3 regions of the Streptomyces sp. NPDC057697 genome follow, and region 3 is predicted to be linked to each of the others. Evidence: riboswitches for the same ligand, from Rfam matches in the RefSeq annotation. Region 3 holds a riboswitch; each other region holds the start of a gene.
What was found. A riboswitch is a leader RNA that binds a small molecule or an ion and turns the genes downstream of it on or off. The one in region 3 is predicted to bind cyclic di-AMP.
Positions count from the first base shown of each region.

Region 1: another riboswitch for cyclic di-AMP. It lies ahead of ACFVFH_RS32005 (peptidoglycan DD-metalloendopeptidase family protein); the one in region 3 lies ahead of ACFVFH_RS20510 (transglycosylase family protein).
Region 2: another riboswitch for cyclic di-AMP. It lies ahead of ACFVFH_RS09905 (M23 family metallopeptidase); the one in region 3 lies ahead of ACFVFH_RS20510 (transglycosylase family protein).

Region 1 is NZ_JBHVJA010000017.1:5,710-11,217, reverse strand. Features, by position in the region: gene ACFVFH_RS32020 (STM4012 family radical SAM protein) at 1-126, shown strand, start outside; gene ACFVFH_RS32015 (STM4011 family radical SAM protein) at 135-1,010, shown strand; gene ACFVFH_RS32010 (SGNH/GDSL hydrolase family protein) at 1,300-2,145, opposite strand; gene ACFVFH_RS32005 (peptidoglycan DD-metalloendopeptidase family protein) at 2,336-3,265, opposite strand; cyclic di-AMP (ydaO/yuaA leader) riboswitch at 3,269-3,425, opposite strand; gene ACFVFH_RS32000 (alpha-galactosidase) at 3,723-5,508, opposite strand, start outside.
Region 2 is NZ_JBHVJA010000003.1:23,021-28,528, reverse strand. Features, by position in the region: gene ACFVFH_RS09910 (PP2C family protein-serine/threonine phosphatase) at 1-793, shown strand, start outside; cyclic di-AMP (ydaO/yuaA leader) riboswitch at 1,088-1,241, shown strand; gene ACFVFH_RS09905 (M23 family metallopeptidase) at 1,529-2,635, shown strand; gene ACFVFH_RS09900 (aldo/keto reductase) at 2,876-3,820, shown strand; gene ACFVFH_RS09895 (PrsW family intramembrane metalloprotease) at 3,838-5,424, opposite strand.
Region 3 is NZ_JBHVJA010000007.1:267,220-272,727, reverse strand. Features, by position in the region: gene eno (phosphopyruvate hydratase) at 1-1,019, opposite strand, end outside; gene ACFVFH_RS20510 (transglycosylase family protein) at 1,307-2,074, opposite strand; cyclic di-AMP (ydaO/yuaA leader) riboswitch at 2,078-2,249, opposite strand; gene ACFVFH_RS20505 (transglycosylase family protein) at 2,550-3,506, opposite strand; gene ACFVFH_RS20500 (cytochrome P450) at 3,612-4,898, opposite strand.

The DNA.
Region 1 (5,508 bases), on a different contig from region 3:
GCGCCGGCCGGGGCCCTTGGGCTGCTGCGGCTCTCCCCGGAGGGCCTGGCCCACTCCGACGCCCTGGGCCCGGAGCTCTTCTCCCCCGGTGTACGCGCCGCGATGGCCGCGTACGAGCTGAAGTGAGCGCGCCCATGGAGCTGACGATCCTCTACCGGGGCCCGCTCGCCTCGTGCGACTACGACTGTCCGTACTGCCCGTTCGCCAAGCGGCGCGACAGCCGGGAGCAGCTGCGTGCCGACCGGGCCGCGCTGGAGCGGTTCACGGCCTGGGCCGCGGCGCAGACCGGGGACCGGATCTCGGTCCTCTTCACGCCCTGGGGCGAAGGTCTGGTGCGCTCCTGGTACCGCCGTGCGCTGGTCGAGCTGGCGCGGCTGCCGCACATCCGCCGGGTGGCGATCCAGACCAACATCAGCTGCCGTACGGGCTGGCTGGCCGAGGCCGGTGCGGCGGGCCGCGAGAAGATCGCGCTGTGGTGCACCTACCACCCCGGGCAGACGCCGTACGAGCGGTTCCTCGGCAAGTGCCGGGAGCTGGCCGCGCTCGGCATCCGGCACAGTGTGGGTGTCGTCGGGCTCGACGACCACCTCGACGAGGCACGGCGGCTGCGTGCCGCGCTGCCCGAGGAGGTCTATCTCTGGGTGAACGCGGCGGAGGGCCACACCTACACGGACGAGGAGGCGGACCGCTGGACGGCCGTCGACCCGCTCTTCCCGTACAGCCGGCATCCGCACCGCTCGGCCGGGCTGCCCTGCCGGACCGGGGAGTCGGTCGTCTCGGTGGACGGTGACGGGACCGTGCGGCGCTGTCATTTCGTACCGGCGGAGCTCGGCAACCTCTACGACGGGAGCTACCGGAAGGCCCTCGGTCCACGCGCCTGTCCGCTGGCGGTCTGCGACTGCCACATCGGCTATGTGCATCTGGAGACGCTGCCGCTGTACGACGTCTTCGCGGGCGGTGTGCTGGAGCGGATACCGGCGTCGCCGCCGTCCCCCGCCCGACGCGTCTGAGGGGCGGACACCCCCGGCAGGGGCCCGGCGAGGACACGCGCCCCGGGGCCTCTCGTCCGGATCGGACCGGGCCCGCGTGCCCCGGCGCGATCCGGACGAGAGGCTCCAGGACCTGGGGGTGTGTCGAAAGTCCCGTCTGTCCGGCGGTGTCCGGCGCACACGCTCGCCGCGTCGTCGGGACCGCCCCGGTACACCAGGTACCGGGGGCGGCCCTCCGCCGTGCGATCGCACGCACCGGACACCGCCGGGGCCGCCCTTCGGGCGGACGACGCCACTTTCGGCGCCGGCCCTAGAGCGGCAGCAGGTCCGGCCGCTTCGCCTCGACGTGGTCGCCGGAGGACTCGCCACGCAGCCGTCGGCCGATCCACGGCACCAGGTACTCCCTCGCCCAGTGGATGTCGTCGCGGCGCACTTCGAGGGTGCCGCGCTGGGCCTGCGGGGGCCATTCCTGGTCGGGGTCGGCCGGCACGTCGAGGCCGAGGACCTGGGCGGCGCGGAGCGCGACCCTGGTGTGTCCCTCGGGCGACAGATGGAGCCGGTCGTCGTCCCAGGCGCGCCGGTCCTGGACGGACCGCAGCGACCACAGGTCGAGGACCGGGCAGTCGTAGCGGTCGGCGATGGCCCGCACATGGGCGGTGTACGTGGCGATCTTGCCGCGCAGATGGCGCAGCACGGGAATGCCACGGGTGTCGAAGCCGGTGGTGACCATGACCGTGCCGACCGCTTCGGTCAGCTCCGCGACCGCGCGCTCGAAGCGCTCGGCCACGTCGTCGGGGTCGGTGCCCGGCCGGATGATGTCGTTGCCGCCCGCGCAGAAGCTCACCAGGTCGGGTGCGAGCTCCTTGGCGCGCGGCACCTGTTCCTCGACGATCTGGTCGAGGAGGCGTCCGCGTACGGCGAGATTGGCGTACCTGAAATTCCCGTGCGCGGAAGCTTCGGCACCCGCTTCGGCGCCGGGGTCCGGGAGCTGGTCGGCGAGGAGTACTGCGAAACGGTCGGCCCAGCCGACGAAGGTACCGTCCGGGCCGGGGTCGCCGACCCCCTCGGTGAAGCTGTCGCCAATCGCCGCGTACGACCCGATGACGCCCTGTCGGTTGATGACGCCACGTTGGTTTTTTCTCGAATCGTCTGCCACAAACGCTTATCCTGCACTGCCGAATGTGACCTACGCGACCGTAATAAGGGGTTGACGGGTGGTGACATAGACCACCCGGTCAGGTTTTGGTAAAGGGGGAATAAGCAGAAGGGGCGGTGCGCCGCCGCGCACCGCCCCTTTCCGGGTTGCTCAGGTCATGCCGTGTCGCTCAGCTGCCCGGCCGTCCGGCTCAGACGTAGATGCCGTGCGAGGCCAGGAAGGCGATCGGGTCGATGTCCGAGCCGTAGTCCGGGCCGGTGCGGACCTCGAAGTGCAGGTGCGGTCCGGTGGCGTTGCCGGTGGCGCCGGAGAGGCCGATCTGCTGGCCGGCGCCCACGGTCTGACCCGTCGAGACCGAGACGGAGGACAGGTGGCCGTACTGCGAGTAGTGGCCGTCGGCGTGCTTGACGACGACCTGGTTGCCGTACGCGCCGCCCCAGCCGGCCGCGACGACGGTGCCGGAGGTGATGGACTTCACGCTGGTGCCGGTGGAGACGGGGAAGTCGATCCCGGTGTGGCTGCCGCTGGACCAGTTGGAGCCGGAGGCGCGGTAGTTGGTGGTGTGGTTGCCGGGGACCGGGTGGACGTAGCCGGAGCCGTTGCTCTGGGCGGCGGGGGCCTCGGCCGGGGCCTTGGGCTGAGCGGCGGGCGCAGACTGGGTCGCGGCGGACTTCTCGACGGCCGCCGAGGGCGCCTTCGACGGGAGGGCGGAGCCGGTGCCGGCGCCGGTGGGCGCGGCAGCGGCGGCGGTCGCTCCGGCGCCGAGGGTCAGCTTCATGCCCGGGAAGATCAGGCTGGGGTTCTCGCCGACGACCTTGCGGTTGTCCTGGTACAGCTGCTGCCAGCCGCCCTTGATCTTGTGCTCGGCGGCGATCTTGGACAGGTAGTCGCCGGAGACGACGGAGTACGTCGTGGGGGCGGCCTGCTTCTGGGCGACCGGCTCGGCGTGCGTGACGGCGGCCGACCGGGGAGCGGCGGCCGGGGCGGCCTGCTCCGCGGCGTGGGCACCCGTGGCGCCGAGCAGCGGCAGCGCGAGGACGGCGCCACCGGCGCCTGCCGCGGCGACGCCGCGGGCGATGGGGCCGAAGTTCGGACGGCGGTGCTTACCCGATATGGGCATGGCGTTTTTCCTCTCCGGCGCCTGCGAGGTGAGCTGTCGGGTTCGGGCTGGAGATGCCCGGCCGCGTCGAGCGCGACTTCACCCCTAGCCGTCCGGAATTCTCCGGCCGGCGGCTTACCTGGTTCCCCCGCTCCTGCCACGCGATGAGTGGATGTGAATTCCGGACGGCGGCAGGATTAGGCGGTCCGTCCGGATTGACGGTGACCGTAAGCGAGCCGGGACGACGAGAACAAGCCACAGGTTCCACGCCGGGATTCCGCGCCGGGAAATCGGCACGGAATCCCGGTCACACTCCGTGGATTAAGGATCTTGGCATTCCGCACCGCGCACGGAATGCCCGACTCGCCCGTCACCACACACGGTCACGGATATGATCCCGCTCACGAGGCGGTGATGATCTCCCGCACAATCAGGCCATGTTCGGGCAAAAGCCTGTATTACGGACAGACCCCGTCGCTCACGTCCGCCGGAACCTCAGCACCCCCGCGTCGAGATCGCCCCGGAGTCCGGTGTGCAGCCCCTGGTGCAGCAGCACCGAGCCGTGGTGCACCGCCCCCGTGTCCAGGCAGGTGTACGTCGCTTCGGGGTCGAGCCCCCGCAGCCGCAGGGCCGGGGGCCGCTCCCCGTACCGCTGCGCCTCCAGCCACATCAGGACCACGGTCTCCTCCCCGTGGACGTACTGGACCGCGCTGAGGCCGCCGCGCGGCTCGCGCAGCCGGTACAGCGCGCCGTACTGCACGACCGGCCGGATCTCCTTGTAGAGCTCCACCCAGGTCCGGGCCTCGGCCAGTTCCTCCTCGCTCCATTCGGCGAGGTCGCCGCCGACCCCGAGCACCCCGGCCATGGCGCTCACGAAACGGAACCGCAGCGAGCTGACCCTCCCGTTGAGCTGGTGGTTGGGGCTGTCGGTGACCCAGGCGGCCATCACCCGCGCCGGATGGATGTGCCCGAAGCCCTCCTGGATGGCGAGACGGTCGAGCGGGTCGGTGTTGTCGGAGGTCCACACCTGGTCCGTACGGGACAGGATTCCCAGGTCGACCCGGCCGCCGCCGCCCGAGCAGGACTCGAACGCGACCGCGGGGTGCGCGGCCCTGAGCCGGTCGATCAGCGCGTAGAGGGCGTTCACGTGCTCGATCCAGATCTTCTGCGGGTACTCCTCGCCCGGCCAGCCCGCGTCGGTGAAGCAGCGGTTGAAATCCCATTTCACATAGTCGACGGGCGTACCGGAGAGCAGGGCGTCCAGCTGCTGCCAGAGGTATTCCTGCACATCGGGGCGGGCCAGATTGAGCACCAGCTGGTTGCGGTACTCGGTGCGCGTCCGCCCGGGGAAGTGCTGCACCCAGTCGGGGTGCGCCCGGTAGAGATCGCTGTCGGCATTGACCATTTCCGGTTCGACCCAGATTCCGAACCGCATGCCGAGCCCGTGCACCTCGTCGGCGAGCGGCTTCAGCCCGCCGGGGAAGCGGTCCGGATTGGCCGTCCAGTCGCCCAGCCCGGCGTGGTCACTGGTCCGCTGTCCGAACCACGCGTCGTCCACGACGAACAGCTCGACGCCCATCGCCGCGGCGCGCCGGGCCAGGGCGCGCTGCTGGTCGAGCGAGATGTCGAAGCCCGTCGCCTCCCAGGAGTTGTAGAGCACCGGGCGGGGCACCTCGGCGTCCGGGATCACATGGGCCAGCTGCCAGGCGTGCCAGGCGCGGCTCGCCCCGCCGAACCCCTGCCCGCTCCACAGCCCGGCGAACACCGGCGTGGTGTAGGACTCCCCCGGCGCGAGCCGCAGCAGCCCGGAGTCGTCGTATCCGGCGCCGCCGGTGATCTGTACGAGCCCGTCGGGCAGCCGTTGCACGGAGATCCGCCACGACCCGGACCAGCCGAGCGCACAGCCGTACACCTCGCCGCTCTCCTCGGTCGCCGTGCCGTCGGCGTCCAGCGCGACCCACGGCAGGTACTGGTGGCCGGTGTGGCCGCGGCGGCTGGAGACGACGCTCTCGCCGTGCATCAGCTCAGCCCGCTCCAGCCGCGACTCCGCCGCCCAGCGCCCGTGCAGCCGGCTGAGCCGCCAGCCGTCGCGGGCGGGCAGCGTCCAGGCGGCCGCGTCGGCGCGCAGCAGTTCCAGCGGCGGGCCGTCCGGTCCGGCGTGGGCGACGGTGGCCCGGCGCTCCACGACGTCGGAGCCGTCCCGCATCCGGTAGTGCAGGGTGAGGGCGAGCCGGTGCACGGAGTCGGTGAAGCCGAGCCGCAGT
Region 2 (5,508 bases), on a different contig from region 3:
GGAGACCGCCATGCGCGCGGTGCTGCCCCAGCCGTCCGACCGGATCGGCGGACTACAGGTAGCCGCGCGGTACGAGGCGGCGCAGGCGGACGAGTTCGTCGGCGGTGACCTCTTCGCCGTGGCGGACACCCCGCAGGGGGTGCGGCTGGTGGTCGGGGACGTGCGGGGCAAGGGGCTCGAAGCCGTGGAGACGGTGGCGGTGGTCATGGGGGCGTTCCGCGAGGCGGCCGAGCAGGAGCCCTCGCTGGAGGGGGTGGCCGGCCGGCTGGAGCGGGCGCTGGCGCGGGAGGAGGCGCGGCGGGGCGGGCTCGACGTCCTGGAGGGCTTCATCACCGCCGTGCTCGCCGAGATCCCGTCCGGGCTCTCCCGGGTGCGGATCGTCAACCGTGGTCACCCCGAACCGATCCTGCTCCACCCGGACGGGGCGCTGGAGGTGCTGAAGCCGTCCGTGCCGGCGCTGCCGCTGGGGATGGGGCTGGGGGCATGGCCGGAGCGGACGGACGAGTGGGACCTGCCGGCCGGGACGACGCTGCTGCTCTACACGGACGGGCTGTCCGAGGCGCGGAACGCCGAGGGGGTCTTCTACGATCCGGCGGCCCGGCTGCGCGGGCGGATCTTTCCGGGGCCCGAGGAGCTGCTGTCCGCGCTGACCGACGACGTACGGCTGCACACGGGCGGCGAGACGACCGACGACATGGCGCTGCTCGCGGTGGTACGTCCCGCCGCGGGGCAGCCGGACCGGCGCAGGACCGTACGGATCGTGGGCGCGGAGACGGTGGGAGGGGCGGGGTGAGAAGCGGGGCGAGAAGCGTGGCGAGGGGCGTGGCGAGGGGCGTGGCGAGGGGGCGGATGCGTGATGCCACCCTGTGTAGTCGAAAGGCGCCGCTCCGCATAACGTTTGACGCAACGTCAGAAACGGGGTAATGGCTGAGGTGCGGTCAACTCGTCCGATTCCACCCGCTTGTGTCCCGTAAAGTCCAGGCCAAAGACGTGAACGATCAGTGGGAACAGCTTGGAATAGGACGCCGGTGTCTATTAACGTTCGATAACGCAGCGCGGTCGTCCCAGCCGTCGTCAAGGGCGGCACCGTGCGCGAGCGCCGAATTCCGCAAGGGAACCGGGGAACCACCTACATTGGGGTGAATCGGACACCTGTGTCTCGTGAGAGACGGAGGGGCCCGTAGGAGACCTTCCTGCTCCGAACCCGTCAGCTAACCCGGTAGGCGAGAAGGAAGGAAAGGAGTGCGCCCCCGTGGCGTCCAACAAGCCTGCCCCCGAGGCCCCGTCCCGGTTCCAACCCGACTACGGCAGCGGTCACGGCGCCGACTACGGCACCCGTCCCGACGCCGGTTACGGCGCCGGTTACGGCGCCGAATTCGCACCCACCGGTCCCGCCACGGCTTTCGTCCCCACCGGTCCGGCTACGGCGTTCGTGCCCACCGGTCCGGCGACGGCGTTCGGAACCGACTACGGCACGGGGCACGGCACCGAGCCGGGCGGTGACTTCACCGGCGGATTGAACGGCGGGTTGAACGGCGGATCGGCCGTCGGAACCACCGGAGACTTCGGCGGCGAGCCCGGTCGCGAGTTCGCCGGGGAGTTCGGTGGCGAGTTCGGTGGCGACCTCCGCGCCGAGGCCAACTCCGGTGAGTCCGAGCGTGGTTGGGACGAGTGGAACCCCACCGAGGAGACCGTCCGCCCGGTGCGCGGCAGACACCGCGTCGCCAAGCAGCGCAACGGTCTCGCCCGCAGCTCCACCGTGCTCGGCGTCGGCGTCATAGCGGCGGTCGGCGCGGGCGGCATGGCCACCGCGGCGGGCAAGCCGCCGGTCTCCATCTCGGTGCCCGACTCCATCAAGGACAACCTCCCCGACGCCAAGTCCCTGCCCGGTGTGGGCGCCCTGTTCTCCGACGGGTCCGAGGCCGACAAGACCGCGGTCACGGCCGCCTCCGCCCCGCTCACCACCGCCGGCATCACCACCGCCGAGGCGGAGCAGGGGGCGACGGACGCGGGCGAGGCGCTCCGCGCCCGCATCCTCCAGCAGGCCGAGCAGCAGCAGGACGCCGCCGACGCCGAGGCCAAGGCCGCCCAGGAGAAGGAAGCCTCCGAGAAGGCCGCCGCCGAGGCCAAGAAGCAGCAGGACGAGGCGGAGGCCAAGGCCGAGGCCGAGAAGAAGAAGGCGGAGGAGGAGGCCAAGAAGAAGGCGGAGGCCCTGCGGCTCGCCAAGCTCGCCGCCAGCTACGCCATCCCGACCTCCTCGTACACGATCACCTCGACGTTCGGCGAAGCCGGTTCGATGTGGTCCTCCGGCCACCACACCGGCCTCGACTTCGCGGCTCCGACCGGTACCCCGATCAAGGCGATCCACAGCGGCACGGTCAAGTCGGCCGGCTGGTCCGGCGCGTACGGCTACCGCACGGTGCTGGAGCTCGACGACGGTACGGAGCTGTGGTTCTGCCACCAGTCCTCGATCGGCGTCGGCGTCGGCCAGAAGGTCAGCACCGGTGAGACCATCGGCCGGGTCGGCGCGACCGGCAATGTGACCGGGCCGCACCTCCACCTGGAGGTCCACACCGCCGGCGGTACGGGCATCGACCCGATGGCCTGGCTCCGCGGCAAGGGCCTCAACCCCTGAGACGACCCCCTGGAACGGCGACCGCCCACCCGTGAGGTGCGCCGGTCAGCCCCCGATGAACCCCGGCAGCCCTGACGCTCACCCCCCGACGTCAGGGCTGCCGGTCCGTCGTGGCGGAACAGTGGCGGAACAGCGGAACAGTGGCGGAACAGCGGAACAGTGGTGGAACAGCGGATCCGGCGGTGGAACAGCGGACCCGGCGGTGGAATAGCGGGCCCGGCGCGGGACGTTGATCCACTCATGACTTCTCTTCGTAAGCTGGGCTCCTCGGACCTTCAGGTCTTCCCGCTCGCCCTCGGCGGCAACGTCTTCGGCTGGACCGCCGACGAGGCGCAGTCGTTCGCCGTCCTGGACGCCTACGTCGAGGCCGGAGGCAACTTCGTCGACACCGCCGACGGCTACTCCGCCTGGGTGCAGGGCAACGAGGGCGGGGAGTCGGAGACGGTCATCGGCAAGTGGCTCGCCTCCCGCTCCCGTCGCGCCGATGTCGTGATCGCCACCAAGGTCTCCACCCACCCCTCGTACAAGGGGCTCGCGCCCGCCACCATCAAGGCCGGGGCCGAGGCGTCGCTGCGCAGGCTCGGCACCGACCACATCGACCTCTACTACACGCACTTCGACGACGAGAGCGTGCCGGTCGAGGACATCATCACCACCCTCGACCAGCTGGTGAAGGAGGGCAAGGTCAGGGAGATCGCCGCCTCCAACATCAGCCCCGCGCGGCTCCAGGCCTCCCTGGACTTCTCGGAGCGCGAGGGCCTGGCCCGCTACGTCGCCCTGCAGCCGCACTACAACCTGGTCTCCCGCGACACGTACGAGGGCGAGCTCCAGGACACCGCCGCCCGCGCCGGGCTCGCCGCCGTGCCGTACTTCGCGCTGGCCTCCGGCTTCCTCACCGGGAAGTACCGTCCGGGCGCCACGGTGGAGAGCGCGCGGCTGGAGCTCGTCGCCCAGTACCGGGACTCGGAGCGGGGCCAGAGGGTCCTGGCGGCGCTCGACGAGGTCGCCAAGGAGCACGACGCGCAGATCGCGACCGTCGCGCTGGCCTGGCTGGCGTCCCGGCCGACCGTGGTCGCGCCGATCGCCTCGGCCCGTACGGTCGAGCAGCTGCCCGCGCTGGTGGCCGTTGCGGACCTGTCGCTGACCGAGCAGGAGCTGGCCCGGCTCACCGAGGCGTCCGCCTGACCTGACGCACGGCCGTCCTACCGTGGCGGCTGCGGCGCCGGATACGGGTTGCCGACCGGCCCGGGGCCCGGCCCCGGGCCGTGTCCGCCGCGATGACCGCCGTACTGCGGGTACTGCGCACGCGGCTCGTGCCGGGGGCCCGGCCCGTGCGGACCGCGCGGGCCGGGCTGCGGATACCGCGCGTGCTGCGAGAACGGCTGGGGGTACGGGGGCTGCGGGTACGAGGGGCGCAGCCGGCCCGTCGCCTGCGCCGCGTACGCCAGGGCGGGCGCGGCCACCTCCCTGCGCTGCCAGAGATGGTGCAGGAGCTCCAGCTCGCGTGCGGCGAAGTCCGGGCCCGCCGTCCCGCGGCGGGCCCGGAGCCGCAGCGAGGCCAGTGAGGTCGCGAACGACTCGTACTCGGCGACGGCCTGGGCGGCCGCCTGTCCGTGGGCCTTGGCCGCGGCCTTCGCCTGGGCGGAGGGGGCCGGGACGGGCCCGTACGGGCTCTGCCAGGAGCCACGGGCCGCCATGGCGTACTTCCGGCGGGCGGCGTCGCGGGCCAGGCCGCGGGCCCGCATCGAGGCGAGGGCGAGCGGCTCCGCCGGGGTCAGCCAGCCGGCGGCCGCGTAGGCGGGCAGCTCGGCGGCGAGCGTCCGCAGCTCCCGCTGGCGCGACCAGATCACCAGCCAGGTCACCAGGCCGAAGACCGGGACCATGAACACGCCGTACACCGCGTAGAAGCCGTACGGGCTGAAGACCGCCGACCCGTTCCACAGCGCGTGCATGCCCATGGCGAGGACGAGCCCGAGCAGCGGCAGCGCGATGCGGCGGACGCGGGCCCGGCGCGGGGCGGCCGCGGCGAGCCCGAAACCGATGCCGGTCAGCACCGTGAAGAGCGGGTGCGCGAACGGCGACATGACCGCCCGGACGAAGAACGTCGCGGCCGTCACCGATACGAAGCCCGTGGTGCCGATCTGCTGATCCTCGCCGAAGGCGTTCCCGAGATAGAGGATGTTCTCGGTGAAGGCGAAGCCGCTCGCGGTGATGCCGGCGATCACGGCGCCATCGACGATCCCGTGGAAATCCCGTCTTCGGAACAGGAAGATCAGCAGGACCGCGGCGGCCTTGGCGCTCTCCTCGACGACCGGGGCTATGACCGTGGCACCGAGGGTGTCGGCGTTCGACGGATCGGCGGTGGTCGTGGCTATCCAGCGGGTCGCGAACGAGTTCGCGAGGATCGCGACCAGGGCGGCGGCGAACGCACCCCAGGCGAAAGCGAACAGCATGTTCCGCCAGGGGCCCGGATCGACCCGGTCCAGCCAGCGGAAGGCCGCCGTCAGGAGCGGCACCGGCAGCACGGCGAGGCCGAGACCGACGAGGAAGCCCTGGGTGCCGGTCTGATCGCGGACCAGGGCCAGGATCGCCAGACCGCAGAGGGCGAGCACCGTGACCACCACGACGACGCGGAACGTCCGGCTGCGCCACACCCTGCCGACGCGGCGGGGCCGGTAGCGCCAGTGCCCGCGCTCGGGCACGGCCGCCAGGATCTCGCCGACCCGCTGCTCCTGAAGGAGCGGGACGGCGGGCTGCGACTCCCGCTGCTGGACAGACCCGTCGGACACCACTCGATGACCCTAACCAGCGGCACTGACACCTGGCCATGGGGCGCCCGGCCGTCCAGGGGGCCGGACCGGCCGGTCCACGGG
Region 3 (5,508 bases):
CCGATCTGGTTGACCTTGACGAGCAGGGCGTTGGCGGAGCCCTCCTCGATGCCGCGGGCCAGGCGCTCCGGGTTGGTGACGAAGAGGTCGTCGCCGACGATCTGCACCTTGGCGCCGAGCTTGTCGGTGATGACCTTCCAGCCGGCCCAGTCGTCCTCGTACAGCGGGTCCTCGATGGAGACCAGCGGGTACGCGGAGACCAGCTCCTCGTAGTACTCGGTCATCTCGGCGGCCGAACGGGACTTGCCCTCGAACTCGTACTTGCCGTCCTTGTAGAACTCGGACGCGGCGACGTCGAGCGCGAGCGCGATGTCCTTGCCCGGGGTGTAACCGGCTTCCTTGATGGCTTCGAGGATGAGGTCGAGGGCGGCGCGGTTCGACTCCAGGTTCGGCGCGAAGCCGCCCTCGTCGCCGAGACCGGTCGACAGGCCCTTGGTCTTCAGGACCTTCTTCAGCGTGTGGTAGACCTCGGCACCCCAGCGCAGGGCCTCGGAGAAGGACTCCGCGCCGATCGGCGCGATCATGAACTCCTGGATGTCCACGTTGGAGTCGGCGTGCGAGCCGCCGTTGAGGATGTTCATCATCGGAACGGGCAGCAGGTGCGCGTTCGGGCCGCCGAGGTAGCGGAAGAGCGGCAGGTCCGAGGCCTCGGAGGCGGCGTGGGCGACGGCCAGCGAGACGCCGAGGATGGCGTTGGCGCCGAGCGAGCCCTTGTTCTCGGTGGCGTCCAGGTCGAACATCGCCTGGTCGATGAGCCGCTGCTCGGTGGCGTCGTAGCCGACGAGCTCCGGGCCGATCTGCTCGATCACGGCCAGGACGGCCTTCTCGACGCCCTTGCCCTGGTAGCGGTTGGGGTCACCGTCGCGAAGCTCGATGGCCTCGAACGCACCGGTGGAGGCGCCGGACGGAACAGCAGCACGGCCCGTGCTGCCGTCGTCGAGGCCGACCTCGACCTCGACCGTGGGGTTTCCGCGGGAGTCGAGGATTTCCCGGGCTACGACGACGTCGATGGACGGCACGAGGCATCTCCTTCTGGGATATGACGCTGTTTGTGCAGGGTCGCTTTGGCCTTGCGACAAGAGCCTAACCGGCCCGGCCCGCTGAGCCCGACGACCGCCCGACCCCTGGGACGAAAAAGGGCCCGAGCGCAGACATAGCCAGACAAACGGCCAGAAATTTACCGGTCAGTAACTACAACAAGTGAACACTCGGGCGCTCCCCCGAGCGAAGACGCCGGAACCCCGGCCCGGCGCGCATGGGGGGAACGCGCGCCGGGCCGGGGTGCTCGGGGAGGAGGGAGCCGCGACTACTTCGTCAGGTGCAGCTGCTGACCCGGGTAGATCAGGTCGGCGTTCTTGACGATGTCCTTGTTCAGCTCGAACAGCTGCTGCCAGCCGCCCTCGACCTTGTGGTCGGCGGCGATCTTGCTCAGGGAGTCGCCGGAGACGACCTTGTACTCGCCGTCGCCCTTCTTGACCTTCTCGCCGGTCGGGGTGGTGACGGTCTTCTTCGACTCGGCGCGCGGGGCGTCGGAGCGGTCCGAGCGGGAGGCGGCGGGGGCCTCGGTGCGCTCGGCCGGCTTCGGCTGGGCCTGCTTCTTCGGGGCGGCCGGGGCGCTCTGCTGCTCGGAGGCGCCGGAGCTCGCGGAGGAGTTCGAGGAGGAAGAGGAGGAGCCGGTGTCGACGCCCGGGTCGACGCCGTCGTTGGTCAGGTTGCCGGCGCCGGCGCAGCCCCAGGCACCGGGGCCCTGCATGTCGAGGAGGCGCTCGGCGGTGGCGATCTGCTGGGCCTTGGTGGCCAGGTCGGCGCGGGGGGCGTACTGCGTACCGCCGGCGGCGGCCCAGCTGGACTGCGAGAACTGCAGACCGCCGTAGTAGCCGTTGCCGGTGTTGATGGACCAGTTGCCACCGGACTCGCACTGGGCGACGGCGTCCCAGGTGGCGACGGAGGCGGCGGAGGCGTTGGTCGCGCCCATCAGGGGCACGGCGACCGCGGCACCGGCGACACCGGCGAGCGTGGCGATGCGGACGGCCTTGGACGGGCGGCGGTGCTTGCCCTTGCTGGAAAGCAGCATGGAACTTCTCCTCACCGACGCCTACGAGGTGAGCTGTCGGGTTCGGGCCAAGTGAGTTGCCCGGTCGCACGTCCTAGCACGCGACTTCACCCCAAGCCGGTCCTGATGCGTCTCTCGACGATCGGGCCCGGCGCTTACCTGGGTCCCCCGCTCCTGCCTACGGCGCTTTACGCGTCTGTTCCCTTCGACCGACGGCAGGATTCGGCGTGACGGTCGACGGGGCCCGCGGTGCGAGCGGTTCCGACCGTAAACATACGCAACCCTCACATTCAAAGATGGACACATCGGACAATCAGCCCGTACTTGCATCTGACGATCTGATGTTTCCGCAGGTGGGACGCGATACGGAAGGGCCTCCCGGGCGCGACACGCCAGTTGACGCAAAGAGACCCATGTCTCACTTACGCATAAGCGGACATAGGTCCCTGAACTGCCCCGATTTTCGGGGCACCTTTAGGCGATTATCAGACTGCCCTCACTGGTCCTTCATGTCGAGATCGAGGCTCTGGCCAGGAAGAATGAGGTCCGGGTCGGCACCCACGGCCTCCTTGTTGGCCTCATAGAGCGCGGGCCAGCCGCCGGGAACCTTCTGTGCATCAGCAATCGCCCAGAGGTTGTCGCCGGGCCGAACGGTGTACGTGCCGTCTTCAGCCGTCGGCTCGGCCGTGTCGCGCGTGTCGCCGCCGCGGGAGGCGTGGCGACCCGACTCGCGGCCGCCGTCCGTGCCGTCGCTCCCCTCGGGGGCCGGCGTGCCCCGGTGCTTGCCGCCCACCCCACTGGACGAGTCCTTTGGGCCGGACGTGTCGCGGGGCGCCTCGGAGGGAGTCTTCGAGGACGGGGTGGTCGACGGGGTCTTCGAGGACGGCGAGGTCTTCTCCGACGGCTTGGCGGGCCCGTCCGAGCCCTCCTCGCCCTCCACGGCGTCCGGACCGTCCGAGGCGTCGGGGGCCGGTGTGGTGTCGTCGGACGGGTCCGCCGACGTGTCGTCAGCCGGCTTCGTGCTCCCGGACGGGTCGTCGGCGGGCACCGAGCCCGGGTCGACCCCCGGCAGCGTCCCGTCCGCCGCGAGGCCGGAGATGACCGCACAGCTGGGCCACGCCTTCGGACCCTGGTCGTCCAGGACCTTCTCGGCCACCGCTATCTGCTGTGCCCGGCTGGCGAGGTCGGCGCGCTCCGCGTACGCCTCACCGCCGTAGGCCTTCCAGGTCTGCGGCGAGAGCTGGAGGCCGCCGTAGGAGCCGTTCCCGAAGTCGGCGCTCCACGCACCGCCGCTCTCGCACTCGGCCACCCGGTCCCAGGTCGTGGCGTCGGCCGCGTGCGCGCCGGAGGCGCCGAGCAGCGGGATGGCGATCGCCGATCCGGTCACACCCGCGGCGACGACGATGGCGGGTGCCTGACGGGGGCGACGGTGTCTGCCGTTCGCGGAGCCCATGGGGTTGCCTTCCGTGTGACTGACATGTGACTGGTGAGTCGAACGGTGAACCTAGCGGGACTCGAACGCGCGTCACAAGTCGATGCAGCACAGATCACGTGAAAGTCACAGAGTTGACGAGGCGTCATTTCCGGTGGTCGTGAGCCCCGGCGTGAACTCCACGGGGAGCGTGCGAAGTCCACGCATGATGAGCCCGCCGCGCCACCGCAAATCGGTAGGTTCCACCGCAAGCCGCAGGTCCGGAAGGCGGGTCAGGAGCGTGGCGAGCGCGGTCTGTCCCTCCAGTCGGGCGAGCGGCGCTCCCAGGCAGTAGTGGATGCCGTGCCCGTATCCGAGGTGCTGATTGTCACGCCGGGCGAGGTCGAGCGTGTCGGGGTCCTCGAAGCGCGCCGGATCGCGGTCGGCCGCGGCGAGCACCACGAGCACGGGGTCCCCGGCCGCGATGTGCTGTCCGCCGAGTGTCAGCGGCTCGGTGGCGAACCGCCAGGTGGCCAGTTCCACCGGTCCGTCGTACCGCAGCAGTTCCTCGATCCCGGTCTCCAGCAGTCCGCTCTCCCCCGCGTCGAGGGAGAGCTGGAGCCGTTCGCGCTGCCCGGGGTCGCGCAGCAGGGTGTGGACGCCGTTGCCGATGAGGTTGACCGTGGTCTCGAATCCGGCGAAGAGCAGGATGAAGGCCATGGCCGCGGCCTCGTTCTCGGTGAGGTGCTCCCCGTGGTCGCTGGACCGGATCAGCCCCGAGATCAGGTCGTCCCCCGGGTTCTCCCGCTTCCGGTGGATCAGTTCGGCCAGGTAGCCGCGCATCTTCTTCACCGACCTGGCGACCCCGCCGCGCGGGCCGCCGCCGTGGCGGATCATCATGCCCGCCCAGTCCCGGAAGTCGTCCTGGTCCTCGGGCGGGACGCCGAGCAGATCGCAGATGGCGTAGATGGGGAGCGGGAAGGCGAAGTCGTGGATGAGGTCCGCCTTCCCCTCCGCGACGAAGCGGTCGATGAGGCGGTCCGTCAGTTCCTGCACGCGCGGCGCGAACTCGGCGACCCGGCGCGGGGTGAACGCCTTGGAGACGAGGCGGCGCAGCCGGGTGTGGTCCGGCGGGTCGATGTTCAGTAGATGCGTCATCAGCTCGGCCTTGCGCTCGCCCGGGATGCCCGTCTTCCCCTTGGCGTGCGCGGGCTCGGCGTGGTGCGCCGGGTTCTTGGAGAGCCGGGCGTCGGCGAGCGCCTGCCGCGCGTCGGTGTACCGGGTCACGAGCCATGCCTCGACCCCGCTGGGCAGCGCGGTCCGGTGCACGGGACTGTGCTCGCGCAGCCAGGCGTACGCCGGATACGGGTCGGTGGCGAACTCCCAGGTGAAGAGTTCGGGCACGTCGACGGGGCAGGCGGGGGGCTGGTCCACGGGGCAGGGGGTGGGCTGGTCCACGGGGCTGTCCGCGGGGCGGTCGGCGGAGCCGTCGGCGGGCTGGTCTGCGGGGCAGGCGGCGGGGCGGTCGGCGGGCTGGTCGGCGGGGCCGTCGACGGGCTGGTCCGCGGGGCGGTCGGCGGGCTGGTCTGCGGGGCACGCGGCGGAGCCGTCGGCGGGCTGCTCTGCGGGGCGGTCGGCGGGCTGGTCCACGGGGCACGCGGCGGAGCCGTCGGCGGGCTGGTCCGCGGGGCAGGCGGTGGGGCGGTCGGCGGGCTGGTCCGCGGGGCAGGCGGTGGGGCGGTCGGCGGGCTGGTCGGCGGGGCTGCGGTTCACCCCCCGACGTTATCCGCTGCCCCGGGGCGCACTCCGGCGCCCTCCGGGCCGCTCGCCACCTTGCACGTACCCCTCGGCGCCGCACGCCCCTCGGCGCCACCCGCCACCTTGCACGTGGCCCACGGCACCGCTCACCGCCTTGTACGTGACCCTCGTCGCCACCCGCCGCTTGTGCGTGGCTCTCCTGGCCGTCGGTGCACCGCCCCGGTGGCCGACGACGACGCGGCGAGGTGCGGCGCCGGGGCGCGCGAGCCCGGCACGAGTCGGACGA